DNA from 3 places in the Pseudomonas sp. C7.1 genome. Region 2 is predicted to be linked to each of the others. Evidence: riboswitches for the same ligand, from Rfam matches in the RefSeq annotation. Region 2 holds a riboswitch; each other region holds the start of a gene.

What was found. Region 2 has a riboswitch for cobalamin ahead of AC0T4W_RS21070 (TonB-dependent receptor). Riboswitches for the same ligand answer to the same signal wherever they lie in the genome.
Region 1: linked by a shared signal. The riboswitch ahead of AC0T4W_RS17345 (energy-coupling factor ABC transporter permease) and the one ahead of AC0T4W_RS21070 (TonB-dependent receptor) in region 2 are both predicted to bind cobalamin.
Region 3: linked by a shared signal. The riboswitch ahead of cobO (cob(I)yrinic acid a,c-diamide adenosyltransferase) and the one ahead of AC0T4W_RS21070 (TonB-dependent receptor) in region 2 are both predicted to bind cobalamin.

What each region holds. Positions count from the first base shown of each region.
Region 1 is NZ_JBWDTL010000003.1:2,961,807-2,969,651, reverse strand. Features, by position in the region: gene AC0T4W_RS17355 (TetR/AcrR family transcriptional regulator) at 1-183, shown strand, start outside; gene AC0T4W_RS17350 (acyl-CoA dehydrogenase family protein) at 180-1,832, shown strand; cobalamin riboswitch at 1,950-2,158, shown strand; gene AC0T4W_RS17345 (energy-coupling factor ABC transporter permease) at 2,214-2,894, shown strand; gene AC0T4W_RS17340 (hypothetical protein) at 2,899-3,642, opposite strand; gene amn (AMP nucleosidase) at 3,840-5,312, shown strand; gene ahr (NADPH-dependent aldehyde reductase Ahr) at 5,660-6,694, opposite strand; gene AC0T4W_RS17325 (pseudouridine synthase) at 6,899-7,468, shown strand; gene AC0T4W_RS17320 (globin) at 7,469-7,845, opposite strand, start outside.
Region 2 is NZ_JBWDTL010000003.1:3,774,329-3,782,173, forward strand. Features, by position in the region: gene AC0T4W_RS21050 (efflux RND transporter permease subunit) at 1-224, shown strand, start outside; gene AC0T4W_RS21055 (FecCD family ABC transporter permease) at 333-1,352, opposite strand; gene AC0T4W_RS21060 (ABC transporter substrate-binding protein) at 1,349-2,302, opposite strand; gene AC0T4W_RS21065 (ABC transporter ATP-binding protein) at 2,299-3,069, opposite strand; gene AC0T4W_RS21070 (TonB-dependent receptor) at 3,069-5,180, opposite strand; cobalamin riboswitch at 5,336-5,540, opposite strand; gene AC0T4W_RS21075 ((2Fe-2S) ferredoxin domain-containing protein) at 5,728-6,444, opposite strand; gene AC0T4W_RS21080 (cobalt-precorrin-6A reductase) at 6,567-7,286, opposite strand; gene cbiE (precorrin-6y C5,15-methyltransferase (decarboxylating) subunit CbiE) at 7,283-7,845, opposite strand, start outside.
Region 3 is NZ_JBWDTL010000003.1:1,107,107-1,114,951, reverse strand. Features, by position in the region: gene cobU (bifunctional adenosylcobinamide kinase/adenosylcobinamide-phosphate guanylyltransferase) at 1-410, opposite strand, end outside; gene AC0T4W_RS08525 (cobyric acid synthase) at 420-1,874, opposite strand; gene cobD (threonine-phosphate decarboxylase CobD) at 1,871-2,863, opposite strand; gene cbiB (adenosylcobinamide-phosphate synthase CbiB) at 2,872-3,780, opposite strand; gene bluB (5,6-dimethylbenzimidazole synthase) at 3,777-4,424, opposite strand; gene AC0T4W_RS08505 (cobyrinate a,c-diamide synthase) at 4,421-5,728, opposite strand; gene cobO (cob(I)yrinic acid a,c-diamide adenosyltransferase) at 5,725-6,336, opposite strand; cobalamin riboswitch at 6,447-6,682, opposite strand; gene AC0T4W_RS08495 (hypothetical protein) at 6,736-7,056, opposite strand; gene AC0T4W_RS08490 (O-methyltransferase) at 7,063-7,725, opposite strand; gene AC0T4W_RS08485 (C40 family peptidase) at 7,753-7,845, opposite strand, start outside.

The sequences.
Region 1 (7,845 bases), 810 kb from region 2:
GCCGCCTGCCTGGTCGGCGCCATTGCCGAGGCCCTGGTCGGCCCTCTATCGCCGCACGCCCGCGCGGCCCGCGAAGCTGGTTATCCCGCCCCCAGCCTGGCCGAAGTCAGCCAGGCCTTGGTCACCTTTTGTCTACGCGCCGTCGGCGCCCCATTGCCCAACGAAGAGGAGCTTCAGCCATGAATGCCAGCCAACAGGCCGAAACCCATGAAGTGTTTAACCAGGTGCCGCCGTTGGACGGCGCCAACCTGTATCGCGTCGATCTACCGCTGCAGGAATGGAACAAACGCTTCGGCGGTGGCTGGGCCGAGCAGAAGTTGGATGTGTATGGCGCCCTGGCCGGCGGCGAGCTGATGGTCGCCGGCTTTCTTGCCAATGAGAACAAGCCGGTGTTCAAAAGCCACGACCGCTATGGCCATCGCGCCGATCTGGTGGAGTTCCACCCGGCCTATCACCAACTGATGAGCGCGGCTATTGAGCATGGCCTGCCGTCCATGCCTTGGACCGACCCGCGTGCCGGCGCCCAGGTCGCGCGCGCCGCCATGAGTTATCTGCACAGCCAGGCCGAAGCTGGCAGCGGTTGCCCGCTGACCATGACCTTCGCCAGCGTGCCCGCGCTCAAGCTGCAGGGCGATGTGGCCGAGAAGTGGCTGCCGAAAATCCTCTCCACCCAATACGATCCGCGCAATCTGCCCATCGAGCAGAAAACCGGCGCGACCATCGGCATGGCCATGACCGAAAAACAGGGCGGCACCGATGTACGCGCTAATACCACCCGGGCTTATGCGGTGGGCCTCGGTGGCCCTGGCCAGGCCTATGAGTTGGTCGGCCACAAATGGTTCTGCTCGGCGCCGATGTGTGATGCATTCCTTACGCTGGCGTATACCGATAAGGGCCTGACCTGCTTTCTGCTGCCGCGTCATCGCCCGGACGGTACGCGCAACGAGTTCTATATCCAGCGCCTGAAAAACAAGCTGGGCAACTGGTCGAACGCCTCCAGCGAGGTGGAGTACCGTGGCGCCCTGGCCTGGATGGTCGGTGAAGAAGGCCGAGGCGTGCCAACCATTATCGAGATGGTCGCGCTGACCCGCTTCGACTGCATGATCGGCTCCAGCGCCCTGATGCGTCAGGCACTGACCCAGGCCGCGCACCACTGTGCCCATCGCCAGGTTGGCGGCCGTGTGCTGAGCGAGCAGCCGCTGATGCAGAACGTGCTGGCCGACCTGGCCCTGGAAAGCGAAGCGGCCCTGGCGCTGACCCTGCGCATGGGCAAGGCGCTGGATAATGCCCATGACGAGCAGGAAGACAAGTTCGCCCGCCTGGTTACCGCCGTGGGCAAATACTGGATCTGCAAACGCGCCCCCGCAATGATCAACGAAGCCGCCGAATGCATGGGCGGCGCTGGGTATGTTGAGGACACCATCCTGCCAAGGCTGTACCGCGAAGCACCGGTCAACTCGACCTGGGAAGGCTCGGGCAATGTGCAATGCCTGGACGTGTTACGTGCACTGTCCAAGGAACCCGGCGTGCTTGATGCGCTGTTTGTTGAGCTGGGCGATGGTCATGGCGATGCGCGCCTGAAAGCGCATATCGCCAAGTTGCAGGCAGATTTTCGCGACACCGCCGACATCCAGTACCGCGCCCGCCAGCTCACCGAGGACGTAGCCCTGGCCCTGCAAGCCAAGCTGCTGCTGGAGGCCGGCAATGCGGCGGTGTCCGATGCCTTTATCGCCAGCCGTCTGGGCGGGCAGGGTGGTCGGGTCTACGGCACCTTGCCGCGTGGGCTGGATGTTGAAGCGCTGGTGGCGCGCAGTACGCCGCATTTGATCTAAGGCGCTTACTTGGCTGACAAGCGCTGCGGGCTGAGCTCCAGCAGCGCTTTCCCCCAGAGCCCGGCCTAGCGCCGGTGAGTCACTGAGGGGCGGCTCTGTCATTTCTCTTGGCCGCCGGGTAAGGTGGCCGCCGATGGTTCCGGTTCGCATTTATGCGACTGGATGAAAAGGGAACATGTGTGGCACTGCAACTGGTGCCGAAGCCATGGCTGCCCCCGCAACTGTAAACGGTGAGCAACGCCCGGATGCCACTGGCCGCAAGGTCGGGAAGGCGGGCGAAGTGTTAAGCCGTGAGCCAGGAGACCTGCCATCGAAGCCGGGCGCTTATGCCCATCCCCTCAATCCCGATCATCGCGCGGTGGGCGCGGTACAGGAATCTCTATGCACATCGAACCCGAAGTTGTTACAGGTGCCAAACTCTTCCTCAGTTATGCAACCGCTGCGGGTGCCTTTGGTCTTACGGCCAAGCTTGCCCTCGACAGCGTACGCAGCAACGGTGGCGTCGCCGCCCTGGCGCTGCGCAGCCTGCTGACCACTGCCCTGGTGTTCTGCTTCTTCGAGGTCTTTCCGCACCATGCGGTTGGGGTTTCCGAGGTGCATCTGATCCTCGGCTCGACCTTGCTGCTGCTATTTGGTGCAGGCGCAACAGCTATTGGCTTGGCCGCTGGCCTGCTGCTGCAGGGGCTGCTATTTGCTCAGTTTGACCTGCCGCAGTACGGCATGAACGTCACCACGCTGCTGGTGCCGCTGTGGGCTATCAGTCTGTTGGCCAAGCGCATCATCGCGCCGGGCACCGCTTATGTGGATCTCTCCTACAAGCAGGCGCTGGCGCTATCGACCGCTTATCAGGGTGGCATCGTTGCCTGGGTCGGCTTCTGGGCGTTCTACGGTAACGGCTTCTCCGGTGAGAACCTTGCAGCCGTGGGCAGCTTTGCTCTGGCGTATATGAGTGTGATTCTGATCGAGCCGCTGGTCGACCTGGGTGTGCTGGCTGCGGCCAAGACGCTTTCGGCTTATAGTCGTGGGCCGTTGTTTAATTCGCGCCTGCACCAGCCGGTTTGATCGATCAGCGGCGGCGCTGCCAGATCAGCTTGCCGGTATTGCTTTCAGTGACCAGGTACTGGTCGCTGAAGCGGTAGTAGGCGGCGGGCTGGTAGTCGCTGCGGCCCTGCAGCTGCACTTCCAGCAGGCCGTTGCTGGTCTGCCAGCGGCCGCTGTATTGCAGCTCGCCAGGGCTGTTGGCGTTCCAGTCGGTGCCGCCCGCCACGCTGCGCGTCCATTGCGAAACGCTGCCGTCATCACTTAGTTGCAGAATCATCTGGGTGGTCATTAAGGCAAAGTTGGCGCCGCCGCTGTTGATGATCTGCTCGTGTACCCAGGTGCCGATCAGCGCCGGGTCGCGTGTTGCGTTGCTGCTTGGGCTGATGATTTTTTGTGCCAGGGCGGCGCTGAGTTTTTGCCGGTGGAATAGCGCCTTGCGTTCCAGGGTTGCCCCGGTAGTCGGGTTGCGCGCGGCAATATGGGCGTTGAGCACGCCGTTGGCATAGGTGGCATTCATATTGGCGATCAGTTGCCCGGATTGCGGCTCGCTGATCTGCGCACTGAGCAGCTGGCCGTCAAAGCTGCCGCTGATCTGTAGGCGCAACCTGCCACCCTCTACATATTCCCCGCTGACCTGCTGGTCCTGGCTGCGCAGGTGCATTTCGGCTGGCTGGCCGTCCAGCGTGGTCAGATAGTGGCCGTCCAGGGTGTCGGCCAACAGAAAACGGGGTAACAGACTGAGCGCAAGTGTGAGCAGGAGGCGCGGCATGCGTTTTCCTTAGGGGATGGGGCGTCTGAAGATTAGCAACTGATGCTGGTTTGGGCGTGAGTGCCAGCGTGACGGGGCCGAGGGCCTGGCGCAACTGCGACGCATCCCCGGTAGCCTGGGCCGGCAACGTCGCGCTATGCCAAGCGCGGCGGATCAGGGCAAGATAGAGCCATTGAGATCAGCCAGGAAGGTGCCTTGTGAACCCTTGTTTCGATGACTTTATTGTCGCCAGCACCGCTGAAGAAGCGGTGGATCATCTGGCCGCCTTGCACCTGCAGGCGACCACGGGCTTGAGCCAGGCGCTCAAGCGTTATCTTAAAGAACGTATTAAGCCGGATGCAGAGGAGCAGTCGCGTTTCCGCTACCCGGAGCTGCGCCTGACCTATCTGTGCCAGGGCGAAGTACCGACCACCGTGCGCGCCTATGCCAAGGTGCAGGTGCCGGGCACTTACAGCGTCACCGTTACGCACCCGGCGGCGTTCCGCAAATACCTGCTGGAGCAGCTGCGCCCGCTGATGAACGACTTCACCGTGCGCGTGGAAGTGGGCATCAGCCAGCAGAACATTCCTTATCCCTACGTGGTCGAGCAGGGCGATGAGCTGGCCGGCTCCGGAGTGACCGCCGCCGAGCTGGCGCGGGTGTTCCCCAGCACCGACCTGTCGGCTGCCACCGACGGCACGGCCGATGGCCTGTACGACTGGGAAAATACCGACCCGCTGCCGCTGGCACTGTTCGACGCGGCAAGGGTGGATTTCTCCCTACGCCGTCTGGTGCATTACACCGGCAGCGATTGGCGGCATGTGCAGCCATGGATTCTGCTGACCAACTACCACCGCTACGTCGACCAATTTATCCGTCATGGCCTGGACATGCTGGTGGGCGAGTCGCGCTTCGAACGTATGGTGTTGCCGGGCAACGTGGTGATCAGTCGGGGCATGGCCGAAGGCGAGATGCAGGCGATTATCGAGACCGTCATCTGGCACCGTTACCAGATGCCGGCCTACCACCTGCAAGCTGCCGACGGCGACGGCATCACCCTGGTCAATATTGGCGTCGGCCCCTCCAACGCGAAAAACATCACCGACCACCTGGCGGTGCTGCGTCCACATTGCTGGCTGATGATCGGCCACTGCGGCGGCCTGCGTCAGTCGCAGACCATCGGCGACTACGTGCTGGCCCACGCCTATATGCGCCGCGACGGCATTCTCGACCGCGTGCTGCCGCCGCATATTCCGCTGCCGGCCCTGGCCGAAGTGCAGCAGGCCTTGCAGGAGGCGGCCAGGAAGGTCACCGGCGAGCAGGGCGACGAGCTGAAAAAGCGTCTGCGCACCGGCACCGTGCTGACCTACGATGACCGCAACTGGGAGCTGCGCTGGGCCCAGGAAAGGCCGCTGATTAACCTGTCTCGCGCGGTGGCGGTGGATATGGAAAGCGGCACCATCGCCGCCCAAGGCTATCGCCTGCGGGTGCCCTACGGCACGCTGCTGTGCGTCTCGGACAAGCCGCTGCATAGCGAGATCAAACTGCCCGGCGCGGCCGGTGCCTTCTACGAGCGCGCGGTCACCCAGCACCTGCATATCGGCATCACCGCGCTGGATCTGCTGCGCAACCAGCTCAATTCGCTGCACTCGCGCAAGCTGCGCAGCTTTGATGAACCGCCGTTCCGGTAGGTTGGGTCGGGCCGCGCAGGCTGAGCACACGAAGCTCAACACAATATCGCGAAGCAGAGGCAGCTTTTGTAGGGTGGGTTAGCGGCGCTGGAGCAGGTTTATAGTGTGCTCCAAGTAACTGGAGCGCCGCGTAACCCACCATTGCGGTTTGTCAGTAGACCGCAATGGTGGGTTACGGCGCATTGAGAGTTGATGGGGTTTTTCTGATCCTGGTTCGCGCCTAACCCACCCTACGTATGACCTCATTTCATGCGCCGTATAGCTGTTCGGGGCGACTCAACACATGATTGGTACATGGCCAAAAAAGCCCGAGGTTTGCGCCTCGGGCTTTTCAATTTCAGCTCAGCTTATTTGCTCGCATCCAGCACCACCCGGTAGCGCGCTTTGCCGGCGCGCAGGTGGTCGATGGCCTCGTTGACCTGGCTCATGGGGAAGTGCTCGACCTGCGGCAGGATCTGATGGCGGGCGCAGAATTCCAGCATTTTCGCCATATTCGCCGGTGAACCGACCGGAGAGCCGGACATACTCTTCTGCTTGGGGATTAGGTTGAATACATGCACCGGAATCGCGCTGGGCACGATGCCGACAAAGTGCAGCCGGCCTTTGCCGCGCAGGGTGCCGATCATGGCGTTCCAGTCCAGGTCTGCGCTGGCGGTGACCAGGAGGAAGTCCAGGCTGCCGGCAATCGCTTTAAGCGCCGCGCTGTCGGTAGATGCCACCACTTTGTGTGCGCCCAGGCGTTTGGCTTCTTCCTGTTTGCTCAGCGATGAAGTAAATGCCGTGACTTCGCAGCCCCAGGCATTGAGAAAGCCCAGCGCCAGATGGCCGAGACCGCCGATGCCGACTACGCCGACCTTGTCAGTCGGTTTTACGTCGAAATCCAGCAGCGGGCTAAACACCGTGGAGCCGGCGCAGAACAGCGGGCCGACCAGCGCCGGATCGAGGCCGTCCGGCAGTGGCACGGCCCAGGCCCAGTGGCTGCGCAGGCGGTCGGCGAAACCGCCGTTGCTGCCGACAATCGTCGGTTTTATCGTGCCGCAGAGTTGGTGCGAGCCTTCCATGCACGAGCTGCAATGCATGCAGCTGCCCTTATACCAGCCGATGCCGACGCGCTGGCCGAGCTTGAGGCCGCGCGCCTGCGAGCCGAGGCGCACCACGGTGCCGACCACTTCATGGCCAGGGATAAAGGGGTAGCGTGCGTTGCCCCATTCGTTGTCGATCATCGACTGGTCGGAGTGGCAGATGCCGCAATACTCCACCGCCACTTCCACCTCCTCGCTGCCCAGCGGGCCGGGGTCATAACTGTGCGGTTCGAGGGGCGCGCCAGGGGCTTTGGCGGCCCAGCCGGTAAAGGTGTCAACGATGGATTCGGACGAACTCATAACAATGGCCTCAAGGCGGGGAACACAATCCAGCCAGCATAGCCCGCCAGGCCTGCGAAGGCTGCGCGGATCACTCAGCCTGATAGCTCAACCTTGGCCTCGGTTACACTGACCGCTTTGTAATCTGCTGCTGGATCACCTATGTCGCGCCCACCTCGCCCTGCCTCCTCTCGCCCGCACACCGGCAAAGCTGCCGTGCGCCGCGTGGCCAAGGCGCCACCCGCCGAGCCGCGTTTGCTGCTGCTGAACAAGCCGTTTGATGTACTGACCCAGTTCAACGATGAGCAAGGCCGTGCCACCCTCAAGGATTTTATCGATGTGCCCGGCGTCTACCCGGCTGGGCGTCTGGATCGCGACAGCGAAGGCCTGCTGCTGCTGACCAACGACGGCAGCCTGCAGGCGCGCATCGCCGACCCCAAGCACAAGCTGGCGAAAACCTATTGGGTGCAGGTGGAGGGCGAGCCGAGTGAAGCCCAGCTGCAACAGCTGTGTGACGGCGTGCAATTGAATGACGGCCCGACCCTGCCGGCCGAAGCGCGGCTACTGGAAGAGCCCGAATTGTGGGCGCGCAATCCGCCGGTGCGCTTTCGTAAAAGCATCCCGACGGCCTGGCTGGAGCTGGTGATTCGAGAGGGGCGCAACCGTCAGGTGCGGCGTATGACGGCGGCTGTCGGTCTACCGACCTTACGCCTGGTGCGCGTGCGCATCGGGCCATTTAGCCTGGACGGCTTGCAGCCGGGGCAGTGGCGCGAAGTGCCGCCCCGGCTGGATTGATCAATAACCGGCTTTGATAACGGCGATGCCTTTATCCAACACTTCATTCCAGGCGCTGCGGGTTTCGCTGCAGTACTGCTGATCATGCTCGCTGATGGTCTGCAGCAGCGCTTGCTGCCACAGCACATACAGCTCTGGGCGAATATCCATGGCTGCGCGGGAGTGTGTGCAACCCAATGCGCGTAACTTGGTGTCGGGCATGCCGCGCGCATGCATCACCAGATTGAGAATGCCCTGGCGCAGCAGCAGCTTTTGCCCGTTCATTTCGGTATTGGCGAACTTCTCGCGCACCTCGGGTGAGCTGGCGAGGAAGTGCCGGTAAAAGCTGTCGAAAAAGTCTGGGTTGGCGCAGCAGCGGCCATAGCTCTGCATCACCC
Region 2 (7,845 bases):
AGGCCGTGGAAGAGGCTTCCATCAGCCGTGTACGGCCGGTGGCCATGGCCGCCCTGACCACCATCCTGGGCATGAGCCCGCTGCTCACCGATGCCTTCTTCCAAAGCATGGCGGTGGTGATCATGTTCGGCCTGGGCTTCGCCACCCTGCTGACCCTGGTGGTGCTGCCAGTGCTGTATTGCGTGTTCTACGGGATCAAGGAGCAGCGCAGGGCAGAGGCCTAAGACGCTCAAGCGCAGGCATTGCGGGTGGACAGCGCATGGCGTGTCCACCCGCGTCTAGGAGCCTGTCGGACTTGACACTGTTCTACTGCGGAAAAGCCCGACAGGCTCCTAGCGTCGACGCAACAACGCCACGAAAAACACCCCGCCAATCGCCGCCGTGGCGATGCCGATGGGCAGGTCCTGCGGCGCCAGCAAGGTGCGCGCGGCGACATCCACCCAGACCAGAAACAGCGCGCCAAGCAGCGCACTCACCGGCAGCAGACGACGGTGTTCGGCCCCCACCAGAAAGCGTGCGACATGCGGCAGGATCAGCCCGACAAAACCGATCGCGCCACTGAGCGACACCAGCACCCCGGTCAGCAGCGAAGCGCAAACAAACACCAACAGGCGCACCCGGCGTGGTTCCAGACCGAGGCTGACCGCGCTGTGTTCACCGGCCATCAGCGCATTCAGCGCCCGCGCCAACCCCAACAACAGCAGCACCGCCAGCGCCAGGCACAACGCCGGCAGCCACAGCAGTTCCCAGCGCGCCAGACCAAGGCCGCCGAGCATCCAGAAGATCACCGAACTGGCGGCGTGATGGTCGCCAAGAAACAGCAGCAGGTTGCTCGCCGCCATCATCACAAACGACACCGCCACCCCAGCCAGCAGCAGGCGATCACTCTCCAGCCGGCCACCGCGACTGGCAATCGCCAGCACCAGCAGCATGCTCACCAGCGCGCCGATAAAGGCCGCCAGCGGCAGGCTGAGCAGGCCGATAAATTCACCCAGATACAGCACCACAATCACCGCACCCAAAGCCGCGCCGGAGCTGACCCCGAGCAGATGCGGGTCGGCCAGAGGGTTGCGCGTCACCGCCTGCAGCGCCGTGCCGACCAGCGCCAGCCCGGCACCGACCAACGCACCGAGCACCACCCGTGGCGCGCGGATCAGCCAGACGATGCTGTCCTGGGCACTGCTCACGGCCTGCGTCGGCTGCAGATCAAACAGGCGTTGGCCGAGAATCTCCAACACCTGCGCCAACGGCACTGGCGCTGCGCCAAAGCCCAGGGAGGCGGCGCAGGACAGTGCCAGTGCCAAAGCCAGCAACAGCAGTAACAGGCGGTAAGCGTGTGGGCTGCGAATCATTGGCCGAACGCCTGCGGGTGCAGCGCGGCGGCCAGGGTTTCGATGGCGGCGGCGTTTTCCATACTCGGCGTGACGGCCAGGTACGGCAGCACCACAAAGCGCTGCTCACGGATCGCCGTCAGCCCCTGCAAGGCCGGGTGCTGCAGCAGGAAGTCACGTTTCTGCGCCGCACTGCGCTCGCCGTAATCGACGATCAGAATCACCTCGGGGTCGCTGCTGATCACCGCTTCCCAGCCGACCCGCACCCAGCTCGCGGCCAGCTCATCCATCACATTGCGCCCGCCAGCGGCTTCGATCAGCGCCTGCGGCATGGCCAGGCGGCCGGCGGTAAAGGGGCTTTCCTCGCCGCTGTCGTAGAGAAACACCCGTGGCGCCGGGCCGCTGTTCGCCAGGCGGGCGCGCACCACCGCCACCCGTTGCTGCATGCCCTGCACCAGCGCCTCGGCACTCGACTCAACGGCGAAGATGCGGCCAAGGTTGTGCAGGTCGTTGTAGACATCCTCCAGGCTGGCCACTCGGCGTGGCATGACATGGGCGCAGGACTCGCTCAGCTCGTACACCGGGATGCCGAAACGCGCCAGGCTCGCCGGGGTGACTTCACCACCCACACGCATGCCGTAGTTCCAGCCGGCAAAGAAGAAATCCGCCTCGGCGTTGAGCAGGTTTTCCAGCGACGGCTGCCGCGCGGCCAGCTCCGGCAAATCAGCCAGCTGCGCCATCAGCTCGGGGTTGGGGGTTTTCCAGGCGCTGATGCCGCTGTAACCGACCATCCGCGATTTCAGCCCGAGGGCCAGGAGCATGCCGGTCAGGTTGATGTCCTGACTGACTGCGCGCTGCGGCGGCTGCTCGATGGTCAGCTGACGGTCGCAGCTGGTGACGGTAACCGCCTGGGCGGACAGGGCAGCGCCCAACAATGGTAGGCACAGGGCGTAACGCAGAAAACTGTTCATGGATTGATCCAGGTAATACGCGGGTGCCCCGCGAGGGGATGAAGGTCGACCAGCGCCTGCACGCCATACACCTCGGCCAGCAGCGCTTCGGTCAGCACCTCGGCCGGTGTGCCGCTGGCCACCATGCGGCCGTGGTCGAGCACATACAGGCGGTCGCAGAAGGCCGCCGCCAGGTTGAGGTCATGGAAGCTGGCCAGGGTCGCCAGGCCGAGGGTTTTGATCAGCCGCAGCAGATCAAGCTGATAGCGCGGGTCAAGGTGATTGGTCGGCTCGTCGAGAATCAGCAGCGTCGGCTGCTGCACCAGCGCGCGGGCCAGCAGCACGCGCTGCTTCTCGCCGCCGGAGAGATAAGCGAAGGCCTGGCGCTTGTGCTCAGTCAAACCCACCCGCGCCAGCGCCTGCTCGATTAGGGCGAGATCGGCCTGGTCATCGCCATCAAACAGGCCCTTGTGCGGCGTGCGGCCCATGGCGGCGACTTCGGCCACAGTGAGGCCGAAGTCCTGGGGAAACTCCTGCAACACCACCGCCACCCGCTGCGCACACCAGCGCGGCGAACGGCTCCACAGCGCTTCGCCGTCCAGCTCGACACGGCCCTGATCGGGCCGCTGAAAGCGGTAGGCGCAGCGCAGCAGGCTAGTCTTGCCGCTGCCGTTGGGGCCGAGCAGACCGACCAGCTGGCCGTCTCCCACCGCTAGCTCGATGCCGTCGAGCAACACCTGCTCTCCATTGGGCGACCAGGCCAAGTCGCTGATCTGCAAGCGCGCCATCAGAAACGGTAATCGGCAGTGACGAACACCGAACGCGGCGCGCCCAGGTACCACTGCTGGCCATCGCTGCTGCCGGTGGTGGCGTACTGGCGGTCGAACAGGTTGTTCAGCTCTAGGCCCAAACGCACATCCGCCAGCACCTGCCAGCCGATAGTGGCATCGACCAGGGTGTAGCTCGGCACCTCCACATTGTTCGCCGTGTCGGCGTAGCGCGAATCGACATAACGCGCGCCGATACCGACCTGCACCTGCTCGCTCAGCGCCTTGCTCAGCCACAGGTTGGCGGTGCGCCGTGGCACGTTGGTGGGTCGATTGCCGCTGCGATCGCCACCGGCCTCCGTGAAGTCGTCGTACTCGGCGCGCACAAACGCGGCGTTGGCCGAGACCTGCCAATCCTGCCCCAGGGCCAGTTCCAAGGTGGCTTCCAGACCATCGGAAGACTGCTGGCCGATCTGCTCGGTCGGCGCGGTCGGGGTGGCGCGGCTGAGCAGCTTCTCCTTGACGATGTGGTAAGCGGCCAGCGTCCATTCGCCCTGGCCATTCCAGAACGCCTGCTTAAGGCCGATTTCGGTCTGCTTGGCCTCGCTCAGGTCGAACTGCTGCTGGCTCGGATTAAGCGTCAGCAGGTTGCTGACGCCCTCGGTGCTGGTGGCGTACTGGCCGTACAGCGACAGCTCGGGCGTGACCTCGAAGACCAACCCGACGCGCCAGTTGTCGCCCGTCAGGCTGCGGTCGGCGCTGCTGTCGGTCAGCAGGTTATCGCGCTGGATATGCACCTGATCACGGCGCACGCCGCTGACCAGCGACAGGCGCTCAGTCAGCTGGGTGCGGTTCTCGGCGAACAGCGAGAATTGCCGCGCCAGGTTGCGCTCACGCGGGCCATAACCCAGCGGGTCGGTGCTCTGGTACTGGCCGCCACTGGAGCCGGCAAGCGGCACTGTATCAGTGAAGCTGCTGGCGAAATCATGCTGGCGAGCGAAGTGAATGCGGTTGTAATCCACGCCCACCACGGTGCGGCTGTCGAGGCCGAACAGCGCGTGCTCCAGGGTGAAGGTCTGACGGTCGCCGACCTGCTCCTGGGTGTGCTTGATCTCGTAGAAATCGCTGCGTCTGACCTGGTCACCCGGCTGCCAGCGGTAGGACTCGGCATTGCGCCAGTAGCGCTGGGTTTTTATGTAGTACAGCTGGTTGCTGGCCGTCAGCGCGTCGTTGATGCGCCAGTCACTGACCAGTCGGGTGATCTGGTCGTTGTAACGAACTTCGGCGTTAGCGACGTTGTAGTTACGCTCGCGCAGGCTCTCGCGGTACTGGCCGGCGACCAGCGGTGTGCCTAGGTAACGCTGCGGGTCCTGATCGCCCTGATCATGGGACAGGGTGAAACTCAGCGCATCGCTGGCATCCCAGCGCAGGACCGCGCTGAGCGCCTGGCTCTGCGACTCGCCATCATCGACCCAGCCATTGCTGGCCTGTTGATTGAGGTTGAGGCGGTAGCTCAGCGTATCGGTCAGCGAGCCGCCACTGTCCAGCGCGGCCTGGCGACGGTCATCGCTGCCGTAGCCGAGGCGCAGCTGGTTGCTGATGGCGCCGGCAAAGGGCTTTTTCGGCACCACGTTGATTACCGCGCCGGTCGCGCCTTCACCGTAAAGCACCGACGCCGGGCCGCGCAGCACGTCAACGCGCTCCACCGACCAGGTGTCGACCGGGAAGGTCACGGTGCCTGCGCCGACGTACTGGCGGGTGCCGTCGTACAGCTGCATGGTCGCGCTGTGCCCGGTAAACCCGCGCGCCGACAGCGCGGTGCCGCCATTGCCGGGGCTGCCGATGCTGCTGATGCCAGGGGTGCGGGTGACCGCGTCCTGCACGCTGAGGTTGTTGCGCCCGCGCACCTGCGCGCCGCTCAGGCTGCTGGTGCTGGCCGGGGTTTGCAGGGCGCTCAGGCCCAGACGCGAACCGCTGCTGGTGGGCGTATGCAGATCGCTTGCACCCTCCGCAGCAGCCTTGGCCTGCACGGTCGTGGCCGGCAGATTGACTGGAGATTCGCCCGCCACAGCCGTACCGGCCAGGCACAGGGCAAGGGAAACAGAGAGTTGAGACAGGGGATAGCGCGCCATGATGCTTCCATCGCAAAAGGGATAGGCACGGCAATCCCGATGGAAACGCGCAACAGCAAAACACGGGCGCGCAGGCACCCACGATCGGCGTCAACGCCCGCCCACCGCGGGTTGCCAAACAGTTGGGAGTTGCCGCTGCATCATGGGCAGCGCACAACATCCCTAAGAATCAGGCCGGTCTCCGGGCTCGCGAGGGTCATGACGTCATCGCCTTCCCATGCACAAAGTGCACAGTGGCATCATGACAACGTCGCTCGCTTACCGTTGCGGGGGCAGCGTCGGACTAGCCCAAAGGGCGCACCGACTTCCCGTTTAACCTTACGCACGGCGGCGTAAGACACCTGAAACGGCGCGGATATGACCATCCGCGCCAGCACAAGTCAAGGCATCAGCTCGACAAGACCAGCCGCTCAAGGGCGAGGCTTTACATCTGTGGGAGGTGCGGGCGGCATCCCGCTTTAGCGGCAATTTGTGCGGGGCAAACAATGGCTGCAGCAAACGTAGGGTGGACAACGCGAAGCTTGTCCACCATGCATGGCGTAGCGACTCAGCCCTGATCAATCCGCAGCTCGGGCACCGGGCGACCCGCCACCAGCCGCTCATCGACCAGGCGGATCAGCTCGGCTTCATCACGCACGCGGAACCACTCACCGGCTGGATAAAGGCTGGCCGTCGGGCCCAGATCGCAGGGGAACTGGCACTGGCTGCGGGTGATATGCACCCCGCCCTCGCACTCCAGTTTACCGGCGGCCTTGAGCCGTTGGCGCAGGGATTTCCACAGGTCCAGCGCACCACGCCGGGTGCAGCGCGGGCCGTTGCACAACAGCAGGCGCTGGGCGTGGGGCGGAATCTGCGACCAGGCGTGATGCCCCGGCACAGCAGCCACACCGACGCAGGGCAGATGCAGCTCGGGGTGCTCGATCAGCGCGCAAGCGGCCTCCACTGGCAAGCCCTCGGCCTGGCCCATCGCACTGGCGACAAACAGCTGCTCGGGGTTGGCCTGCTGACTTAGCTCGCTACGCAGCCAATCGAGGTGCGGGCTGCTGCTCGCAGGCTCCAGATCGATCACCAGTAGCGGCCGCTCACACTCGGCCACGCGCTGCCAGAGCGGCGCATAGCCTGCGCTGGTGTCGACGATATCGGCCAGCGCCGCTTCCCCGCGCAACTCAACCAGACGACGGCGAAACAGCTCGGCAAACGAGCCCTCAGCCAGGTCCGGGCCGACAAACAGAATGCGGGCGTAGGGCGAAACGGGCGTGGTCATGGCAGCCTCCAAAGCGGGGCGGCAGTCTAGCAGGGGGTTAGGCGTAGGGTGGATGACGCTTCACCCATCCACCAACTGCAATGGTGGATGAAAACAGCGTCATCCACCCTACCTTGCTCGCTCTACAACTGCAGCACCTCGGCCAGCGCTTCGAGGCTGACAAACTCGCGCTCCACACTCGGTAAACTCGGCCGCCGTAAAAACAACACCGGTAAACCCAACTCCCGCGCCACCTGCAGTTTTGGCTCGGTGGACTGGCTGCCGCTGTTCTTGCTGATCAGCACATCAGTGCGCAAACGGGCGAATAGCGCGCGCTCCTCGTCCAGCGCGAACGGCCCCCGCGCGCCGATAATCTCGGCACGCGGCACGGCTTGCTGGGCCGTTAGGCAGCGGACGGTCCAGTGCTGATGCAGGGGAATCTCATGCAGATGCTCCAGCGGCTCGCGGCCGAGGGTGAATAGCGGACGGCGGAAATCCTTCAGGGCTTCGACCAAACCGGCCCAGTTATCCACTTCACGCCAGTCATCACCCTCGCCGGCCTGCCAGCCGGGGCGGCGCAGCGCCCAGCAGGCAATCCCGCTCAGCTCGGCGGCGCGGGCGGCATTGGCGCTGATCTGTGCGGCATAGGGGTGGGTCAGATCCAACAGCAGTTCGATGCCCTGCTCGCGGATATACCCCGCCAGCCCTTCGGCTCCACCAAAGCCGCCCACGCGCACCTGGCAGGGCAAGTCATCCGGCACCCGGCCCAGCCCGACCAGGCTGTAGATGGCTTCGGGACTTAAACGGCGGGCCAAACGCAGCGCCTCGGTGGTGCCGCCCAACAGCAGAATGCGCGGGCTCACAGCTTGCGCACCACCAGCAAGGTAATCGGCAAGGCGCTGCGCCAGGTGTCGAAACCGCCCAGGGGCTGTGCCTGGGCCACGCTGATGCGGGTCAGCTCGCCGCCCACCTGCTCGCGCCAGGCCACCAGCGCCGCTTCGCTTTGCAGGGTCACCGCATTGGCCACCAAACGCCCGCCCGGCTTGAGGCTGGCCCAGCACTGCTCCAGCACGCCAGGCACGGTGACGCCGCCACCGATAAAGATCACATCCGGCGCAGCCAAGCCGGCCAATGCCTCGGGCGCACGGCCGGCGACCAGTTGCAGCGCGGGCACGCCGAGGGCATCGCGGTTGTGCTGAATATGCGCCTGACGACCGGCATCAGCCTCAATCGCCAACGCCCGACAGCTGGGGTGCGCGCGCATCCATTCGATGCCAATGGAGCCGCAGCCGGCGCCGACATCCCAGAGCAGCTCGCCGGGTTGCGGGGCCAGGCGCGCCAGGGTGATTGCACGCACGTCGCGCTTGGTCAGCTGACCGTCGTGCAGATAGGCGTCATCCGGCAAACCTGGCGTCAGCGGCA
Region 3 (7,845 bases), 2.7 Mb from region 2:
CGAGTCAGCTCGCCCAGCGGCACCACACCCAGGCCAGTTTCATTGCTGACCAGCAGAATCCGCCCCGGCAAGTCGCTCACACAGTCCAGCAGCGCATCACGTTCGGCGCTCAGGCGCGCCGGGTTATCCAGCATTAACAGATTGGTCAGCCACAGCGTCAGACAATCAATCAACAAACACTTATCCGCTGCGGCCTGCTCACGCAGCACTCTAGCCAGGGCAAGCGGTTCTTCTACCAGCCTCCACTGCGCCGGGCGACGTTCGCGATGCTGTTGAATGCGCTCATTCATCTCGCCATCCAGCGGCTGGCTGGTGGCGATATAGGTCACCGCCAGGCCCGACTCGGCCGCCAGCCGCTCGGCCAGACGACTTTTGCCAGAACGGGCACCGCCGAGAATCAGTTCATGCATGGCCTCTCCCTACGCCAGGCCGCACAACTTGCGCAGCCTGGCCGTATCCAGATGCGCCTCGACCAGGTCGGCCAGGCGTTCGATATCGCACTCACGCAGGGCATGGTAGTCGACGCTTTGCACCTCGCGCAGGCCCGCCCAGCGCAGCAAGGCGCTACAGGCGGCGCTGCTTTCAAACAGACCGTGCAGATAGGTGCCGAGCACCTGGCCATCGGCGCTCAACGCACCGTCACGGCGGCCATCGTCAAGTTGCACCGCTGCCGCGTCCAGGGCTGCGCCCGTGCTGACCCCGGCATGAATCTCGTAACCACTGACCGGCGCATTTTCCAGGCATAGCCGGCCGCGCACATTGCGCAGCTGCTTCTCTGGTTCCAGCACGGTAGTGAAATCCAGCAGCCCCAACCCCGGGCTTGAGCCCGCCGCGCCCTCCAGGCCATGGGGGTCGTCAATCTGGGTGCCGAGCATCTGCAAACCGCCGCAGATACCCAGCAGCTTGCCGTCATAACGCAGATGCTTGGCGATGGCCGCCGGCCAGCCCTGCTGCCGCAGAAAGGCCAGATCACTGCGCACGCTTTTCGAGCCCGGCAGGATAATCAGATCAGCCGCGGGAATCGCCTGACCGGGGCCGACAAAGGTCAGCTCGACCTGCGGATGCAAGCGCAGCGGGTCGAAATCGGTGTGGTTGCTGATGCGTGGCAACACTGGCACCACGACCTTGATCCGCTCGGCGACCTTGGCGCTCTGGCGAGTATCGATGGCATCCTCGGCTTCCAGATGGAAATCCATCAGGTAGGGCAATACGCCGAGCACCGGTTTGCCGGTGCGCTGCTCCAACCAATCCAGCCCCGGTTGCAGCAGGGCGATATCGCCGCGAAAACGGTTGATCACAAAGCCCTGCACACGCGCCTGCTCGCTCTCGGAGAGCAACGCCAGGGTGCCGACCAGATGGGCAAATACGCCGCCCTTGTCGATATCGGCAATCAGAATCACCGGGCAATCCACCGCCTCGGCAAAGCCCATATTGGCGATATCGCCAGCGCGAAGATTGATCTCCGCTGGCGAACCCGCGCCCTCCACTATCACCACCGGGTAGGCCGCGCTCAGACGCAGGTGCGATTGCAGCACCGCCTGCATCGCCACCTGTTTGTAATCGTGGTAAGCCACGGCATCCATGCTGCTGAGCGCGCGCCCGTGGATGATTACCTGGGCGCCGGTGTCGCTATTAGGTTTGAGCAGCACCGGGTTCATATCGGTGTGCGGGGCCAGTCCGGCGGCCTGGGCCTGCACCGCCTGGGCGCGACCGATTTCGCCACCGTCAGCGGTGACCGCCGAGTTGAGCGCCATATTCTGTGGTTTAAACGGCACCACGCTAACGCCCTGGCGCTTAAGCCAGCGGCATAGCGCAGTCACCAGGGTGCTTTTGCCGGCATCCGACGTGGTGCCCTGCACCATTAACGTAGTCATCGCGATTCCTTGGCAAAGGCTGCAAGGGCAGGCTGTAAACGCTGCCAGCCCGACTCGTCGGCAGGCAAACCAAAACGCAGGCTTAACGGGCTGGCAAACAGTCGCGTAAGGATGCCCTTAGCGGCGAGAAACTCGTGCAGTTCGGCCGCCCTAGGCGTGCAATAGAATTGAAACAGCGCGCAGCCACCGGTGGGCGCAAAACCTTGCGCGCGGAGTAGCGAAGCCAGGCGCTCGCCATCAGTCAACAGCCGCTCACGCTGTAATCGCTGCCCGGCGAGATCCTGCAACAGCGCAGTAGCCACCACCCGGCTCGGCCCGCTGATCGCCCAGGGCCCGAGCAGCTCGGCCAGCTGCTCCAGTACGGCCGGCTGGGCCAGGACAAAGCCCAGGCGAATACCGGCCATACCGAAGAACTTGCCAAATGAGCGCAACACAATCAGCCCCGGTCGGTCGCTAAAGGCCGCCAGGCTGAACTCGGGCGTGCAATCGATAAAGGCTTCATCGACGACCAGCCAGCCGTCGCGCTCGGCCAGGCGGGCATGCCAGTCCAACAGGCGCTCGGGCTCAATACGTCGCCCGGTCGGGTTATTAGGGTTGACCAGCAGCAGCACATCCAAACGCTCCAGCGCCCGTTCAATACCGCCTTCGCTCAGCTCCAGCAGACGATGGCCCTCACGCTGCCAAGCGGCGGCGTGCTCGGCATAGGCAGGCGAGACGATGCCTACCCGAGCCTCCCGCACTAAGCGCGGCAGTGCCTGAATCGCCGCTTGGGAGCCCGCCACCGGCAGCAGATTGCTCACGCCGTAATAATCACGGGCGGCGATTTCCAGGCCGTCCTGTTGTTCGGGCAAACGCGCCCAGGCACTCGCAGGAATCGCCGGCAGTGGCCAACCGTATGGCGCGATGCCGGTGGATAAATCCAGCCAATCCGCCAGGGCGATGCCATAACGCAAAGACGCTGCGCGCAAGCGACCGCCGTGCTCAAGCATAAGAAGGTTTACCCATAAAAAAGCCCCCAAAGCAGTAGCAGCGCTACCCATAGCAGCACGCCAGCGCTGACTAGATTGAGCGCCCGCTCTATATCCCGCGCTTTGGGCTGCGGCCCCGCGCCCAGGTCCGGCCGAATATGCAGCTCGCCGTGATACTCCGCCGCGCCGCCCAGGCTGACGCCCAGCGCGCCTGCCCCGGCCGCCATTACCGGGCCGGCATTCGGGCTGTCCCAAAGCGGCGCCTGGGTACGCCAGCAACGCAGCGCCAGTGCAGTTTTACCGAGCAGCGCGTAGGTCAATGCGACCAGCCGGGCCGGCAGGTAATTGAGCACATCGTCGATTTTCGCGGCGGCCCAGCCGAAGAGCTCGAAACGTTCATTGCGATAGCCCCACATGGCGTCCAGGGTATTACTCAGGCGATACAGCACCACGCCCGGCGCACCGGCCAGCACAAACCAGAACAGCGCGGCGAACACCGCGTCGCTGCCGTTTTCCAGCACCGATTCACTGCCAGCCCGGGCCACCCCGGCGGCGTCGAGCTGCGCGGTATTGCGGCTGACCATATAACCGACCCGCTCACGCGCCAGACGTAGATCGCCCAGCCGCAGCGCCTGGGCCACCGGCATGGCATGTTCACCCAGGCTTTTCAGGCCAAGCGCGGCATACAACGCAAGTATTTCCACCGCCCAACCCAGCCCGCTGATCTGTGTGAGTAGCCAGGTCAGCAGGGTCAGCGGCAATACCGCCAGGCACCAGGCGCTGACGCCATGGCTGCGCCAACCGCCGCCCGCCGGATTGAAGCGCTGCTCGATACGCTCGGCCATACGACCAAAGGCCACTAGCGGATGCCAGCCCTTGGACTCGCCAAAAATCGCGTCCAGAGCAACCCCGGCGCAGGTGCTAAGCACCAGGCTCATGGCGTGCCCCACTGGTTTTCAAACAACAACTCGCTTAGTGGCCGTGGCTCGGCCCAGCCCTGCTGCACCAGCATGGGTGCTTCATAGAATTCCGTGACCGGCCCCAGGCACAGCACCGCCAGCGGCTTGCTACCGTCCGGCATATTGAGCAAATCCGCCAGGGCCTGGGGCTCGAATAGCGATACCCAACCCATGCCCAAACCCTCGGCGCGGGCGGCCAGCCAGAGGTTCTGAATGGCGCAGGCCAGGGACGCCAGGTCCATTTCCGGCAAGGTGCGGCGGCCAAATACATGGGCCTCGCGGCCCTCCATCAAAGCCACCACCAGCAGCTCGGCGCAGTCACGGATGCCCTCGACTTTCAGCCGCATAAATTCATCACTGCGCTCGCCCAGTGCCTCGGCGGTGCGCAAGCGCTCCTCTTCCACTAGCCCGTGAATCGCCTCACGCAAGGCCGCACGGGTGATGCGAATAAACCGCCACGGCTGCATCAGGCCGACGCTCGGTGCCTGGTGCGCGGCTTCAAGCAAACGTGCGAGCAGTTCGGGTGCCACTTCGCCGCCGCTGAAATGGCGCATATCACGGCGCTCGGTGATGGCGCGGTAGACCGCCGCGCGTTCTTCGGGACTGAAGGCCTGCTCGCTCATGCCGGCGCTCCGGGGCAAAACAGCGCTGCAGCGGCAGTGGGATCAGACGGTAGATAGAAGTGGATATAGGAGGCGGTCATCCGCCCCTGGCGATAAACCGCCTCACTGGTGCGCTTGTAGTTCGGGCATTCGCCACGGGTCAGGGGTTGCAGATCGCTGCTTAGCGCCGAGTAGTGAAAGCTGTGGCCGCGCAGCAGCCCTTCCGGCAGCTCCGCCTGTTGCAAGGCCATGGCGGTCATGCGCGGTTGCAGGGTCGCCTCCCCGCTTAACAGGCCGAGCATCTGCCCGCTGGCGCCTTGCTTGTCGGTCAGTTTGTCGAGCAGATAGAGCATGCCGCCACACTCGGCGTGGATCGGCTTGCCGGCTGCATGGTGCGCGCGAATCGACTCGGCCATGGGCTGGTTGGCCTCAAGCGTGGCCAGGTGCAGCTCCGGGTAACCGCCGGGCAGATACAGGCTGTCGACATCCGGCAACTGCTCATCTGTAAGCGGCGAAAAGAACTGCAATTCGGCACCCAGTTCGCTCAACAGGTCGAGATTGGCCTGGTAAAGAAAAGCAAAGGCGCTGTCGCGGGCCACACCAATTCGCACCCCCTTAAGCAATGGCGCGGGCCTGGCCTGCTCAGGGGCGGCAAAGCTGACGGGTGGCGGCAGATCGGTATCGGCACTAGCGGCCAGGGCATCGGCGGCGGCGTCCAGGCGCGCATCCAGGTCGGCCAGCTCACCCGCTTGCACCAAGCCCAAATGGCGGCTCGGCAAGCCGACCTCGGCGCTACGCGGCAAGGCGCCGTACCAGCGGATCGAGCTCGGCAGTGCATCGCGCAATATCTCACCATGGCGCGCACTGCCAACCCGATTGCCAAGCACCCCGGAGAACGGCAGATCAGGCTGGAAGGTCGCCAATCCATGGGCCATGGCGCCGAAGGTCTGCGCCATGGCCGAACCATCGATCACCGCCAACACCGGCACAGCGAAGTGCCGCGCCAGGTCGGCCGCCGATGGCGTGCCATCGAACAGGCCCATCACCCCTTCGATCAGAATCAGATCGGCTTCACCCGCCGCTTCCCAGAGCAGCTTGCGGCTCTCGGCCTCGCCGACCATCCACAGGTCGAGCTGATACACCGGCGCTCCGCTGGCGCGCGCGAGAATCATCGGGTCGAGAAAATCCGGGCCGCACTTGAATACCCGCACACACTTGCCCTGGCGCGCATGCAAACGCGCCAAGGCGGCGGTCACCGTAGTCTTGCCTTGGCCGGAAGCCGGTGCTGCGATCAATAACGCCGGGCATGAACGGGCGCTGGTCAAAACTCAACTCCCTTCTGCGCCTTTACCCCGGCCTTAAAGGCATGCTTAACCAGGCTCATCTCGGTGACGGTATCCGCCGCCTCGATCATCCCCGGCAGCGCACCACGGCCGGTCACCACGACATGCTGCAGCAGCGGCCGCGCCTCGATATCCGCGAGCACCGCGTCGAGTTCCAGATAGCCATATTTCAGCGCGATGTTCAGCTCATCCAGCACCACCAGACCGATGGCGGGATCATTGAGCAACTGCGCCGCCACGGCCCAGGCTTCGCGCGCCTTGTCGATATCGCGCTGACGATCCTGGGTCTCCCAGGTAAAACCCTCACCCATTACGTGATAGCTGACTTCATCGGGAAAACGGCGGAAGAAGGCCTCTTCGCCGGTGCTGGCCGCGCCCTTGATAAATTGCACCACGCCGACCTTGAGGCCATGCCCCAAGGCGCGGGCAACCATACCGAAGGCACTGCTGCTCTTACCCTTGCCATTGCCGCTGTGCACCAGCAGCAGGCCGTATTCTTCCTGGGCCTGGGCGATTTTCTCGTCGATAAGGGCTTTCTTGCGGGCCATGCGCGCCTTGTGCCGGGCGTCACGTTCAATCGATTCAGTCATCGCACTGCTCCACCGCCACAGGGCGATCTGGCTGGAAAAAGCATGTGGAGAAAGACAAAGCGCGGGCCTACGCACAGCGCAAGCCACACGCCAGCCATCGCCCTCCGCGATGCCGTGGACTGCAACAGGCCGGTCTCCGGGCTTATGAGCGCTGATCTGAAAATGCAGACCGCCACCAGGCGCACCTTCCCATGCCTGAGCACAGTGGTTGAAAAGCGCTGGTTTAACTCACTTACCGTTGCGGGGGCAGCGTCGGAATGGTTGGCGTAAACGCACAACGCACCGACTTCCCAGTTTCACCCCGCACACGCTTAGCGTTGGGGGCACCTGTTACAAGGCGCGAAGGGTAGAGAGTTCGTGATTAAGCGTCAAACCGGAATGCGCCGTTGCACCCGTGAATCAATGCCTGGGCATAAAGCCGGCCGGCTTGCTGGCCAGCCACTCGACAAAAGTACGCAGGCGCTCATCACTGAGCAGGCTGTCGCGGTTGTTGTAGGTCAGCGCCAGCTCCTTCTCGCTGAACAGCCGGTGGATCTGGTTGTGGCAGGCGCGGCAGACCCAGAGCGTAGCGCTGATACGCTCGCTTTTGCCAAAGCGCTTTTGCACATAGCCCCTGCTGTGCAGCGCCTTGGGGATCAGGTGATGGCGCGTCAGAGCAGCCGCGCGGGCGCAAAGTTCGCAGGCACCAGGTTGATCAGGCAGACGAATCGGTTCGGGCATACGGGCTCAGCGTTTACGGCACAGGCTCAGGCCATCGCCCAGCGGCAACAGGGACAGATCGATACGTGGGTCATCACGCAGCGCCAGATTGAGCGCCTGAATTGCACGGGTATCGGCGCTTTCGGGGTTTTCCTCAAGCACACGCCCGCTCCACAGGGTGTTATCGAACAGGATCAGCCCACCCTGGCGCACCAGGCGCAGGGCATGTTCCAAATAGGCCGGGTAATTGGCCTTATCGGCGTCGATAAACAGCAGATCAATACTGCCGGCCAGGCCTTCAGCCTCCAGCGCCGCCAAGGTCTGTAGCGCAGGGGCCAGACGCTGTTCAATACGCGCACTGAGCCCGGCTTCGCGCCAGTAACGCTCGGCCGTGGCATTGTACTCGCCAGGGATATCACAGCAGATCAGCCGACCATCTTCGGGCATGGCCTGGGCCATACAGATGGCGCTATAGCCGGTAAAGGTGCCGACCTCGACAATCCGTCGAGCACCCGTCAGTTGCACCAACAAGGCCATAAACTGGCCCTGCTCGGGGGCGATCTGCCAACGTGCGGTACTCAGCTGCGCGGTTTCCTCGCGCAGGCGTTTGAGCACCGGTGTTTCGCGCAGGGAGACGTCCAGCAGGTATTGATACAGGGCGGAATCGAGATTGAGTGTTCGGTTGGTCATGGCAGATCACTCAGCCGCTGAGGTTGATCAGGGGTTGCTAGCCAGTTCCGGGGTGAACACGCGCTTGGCATTCAGATAGGTGCGCTGCCAGTAGGTATTGCTCAGGCTGTCCAGGCGTAC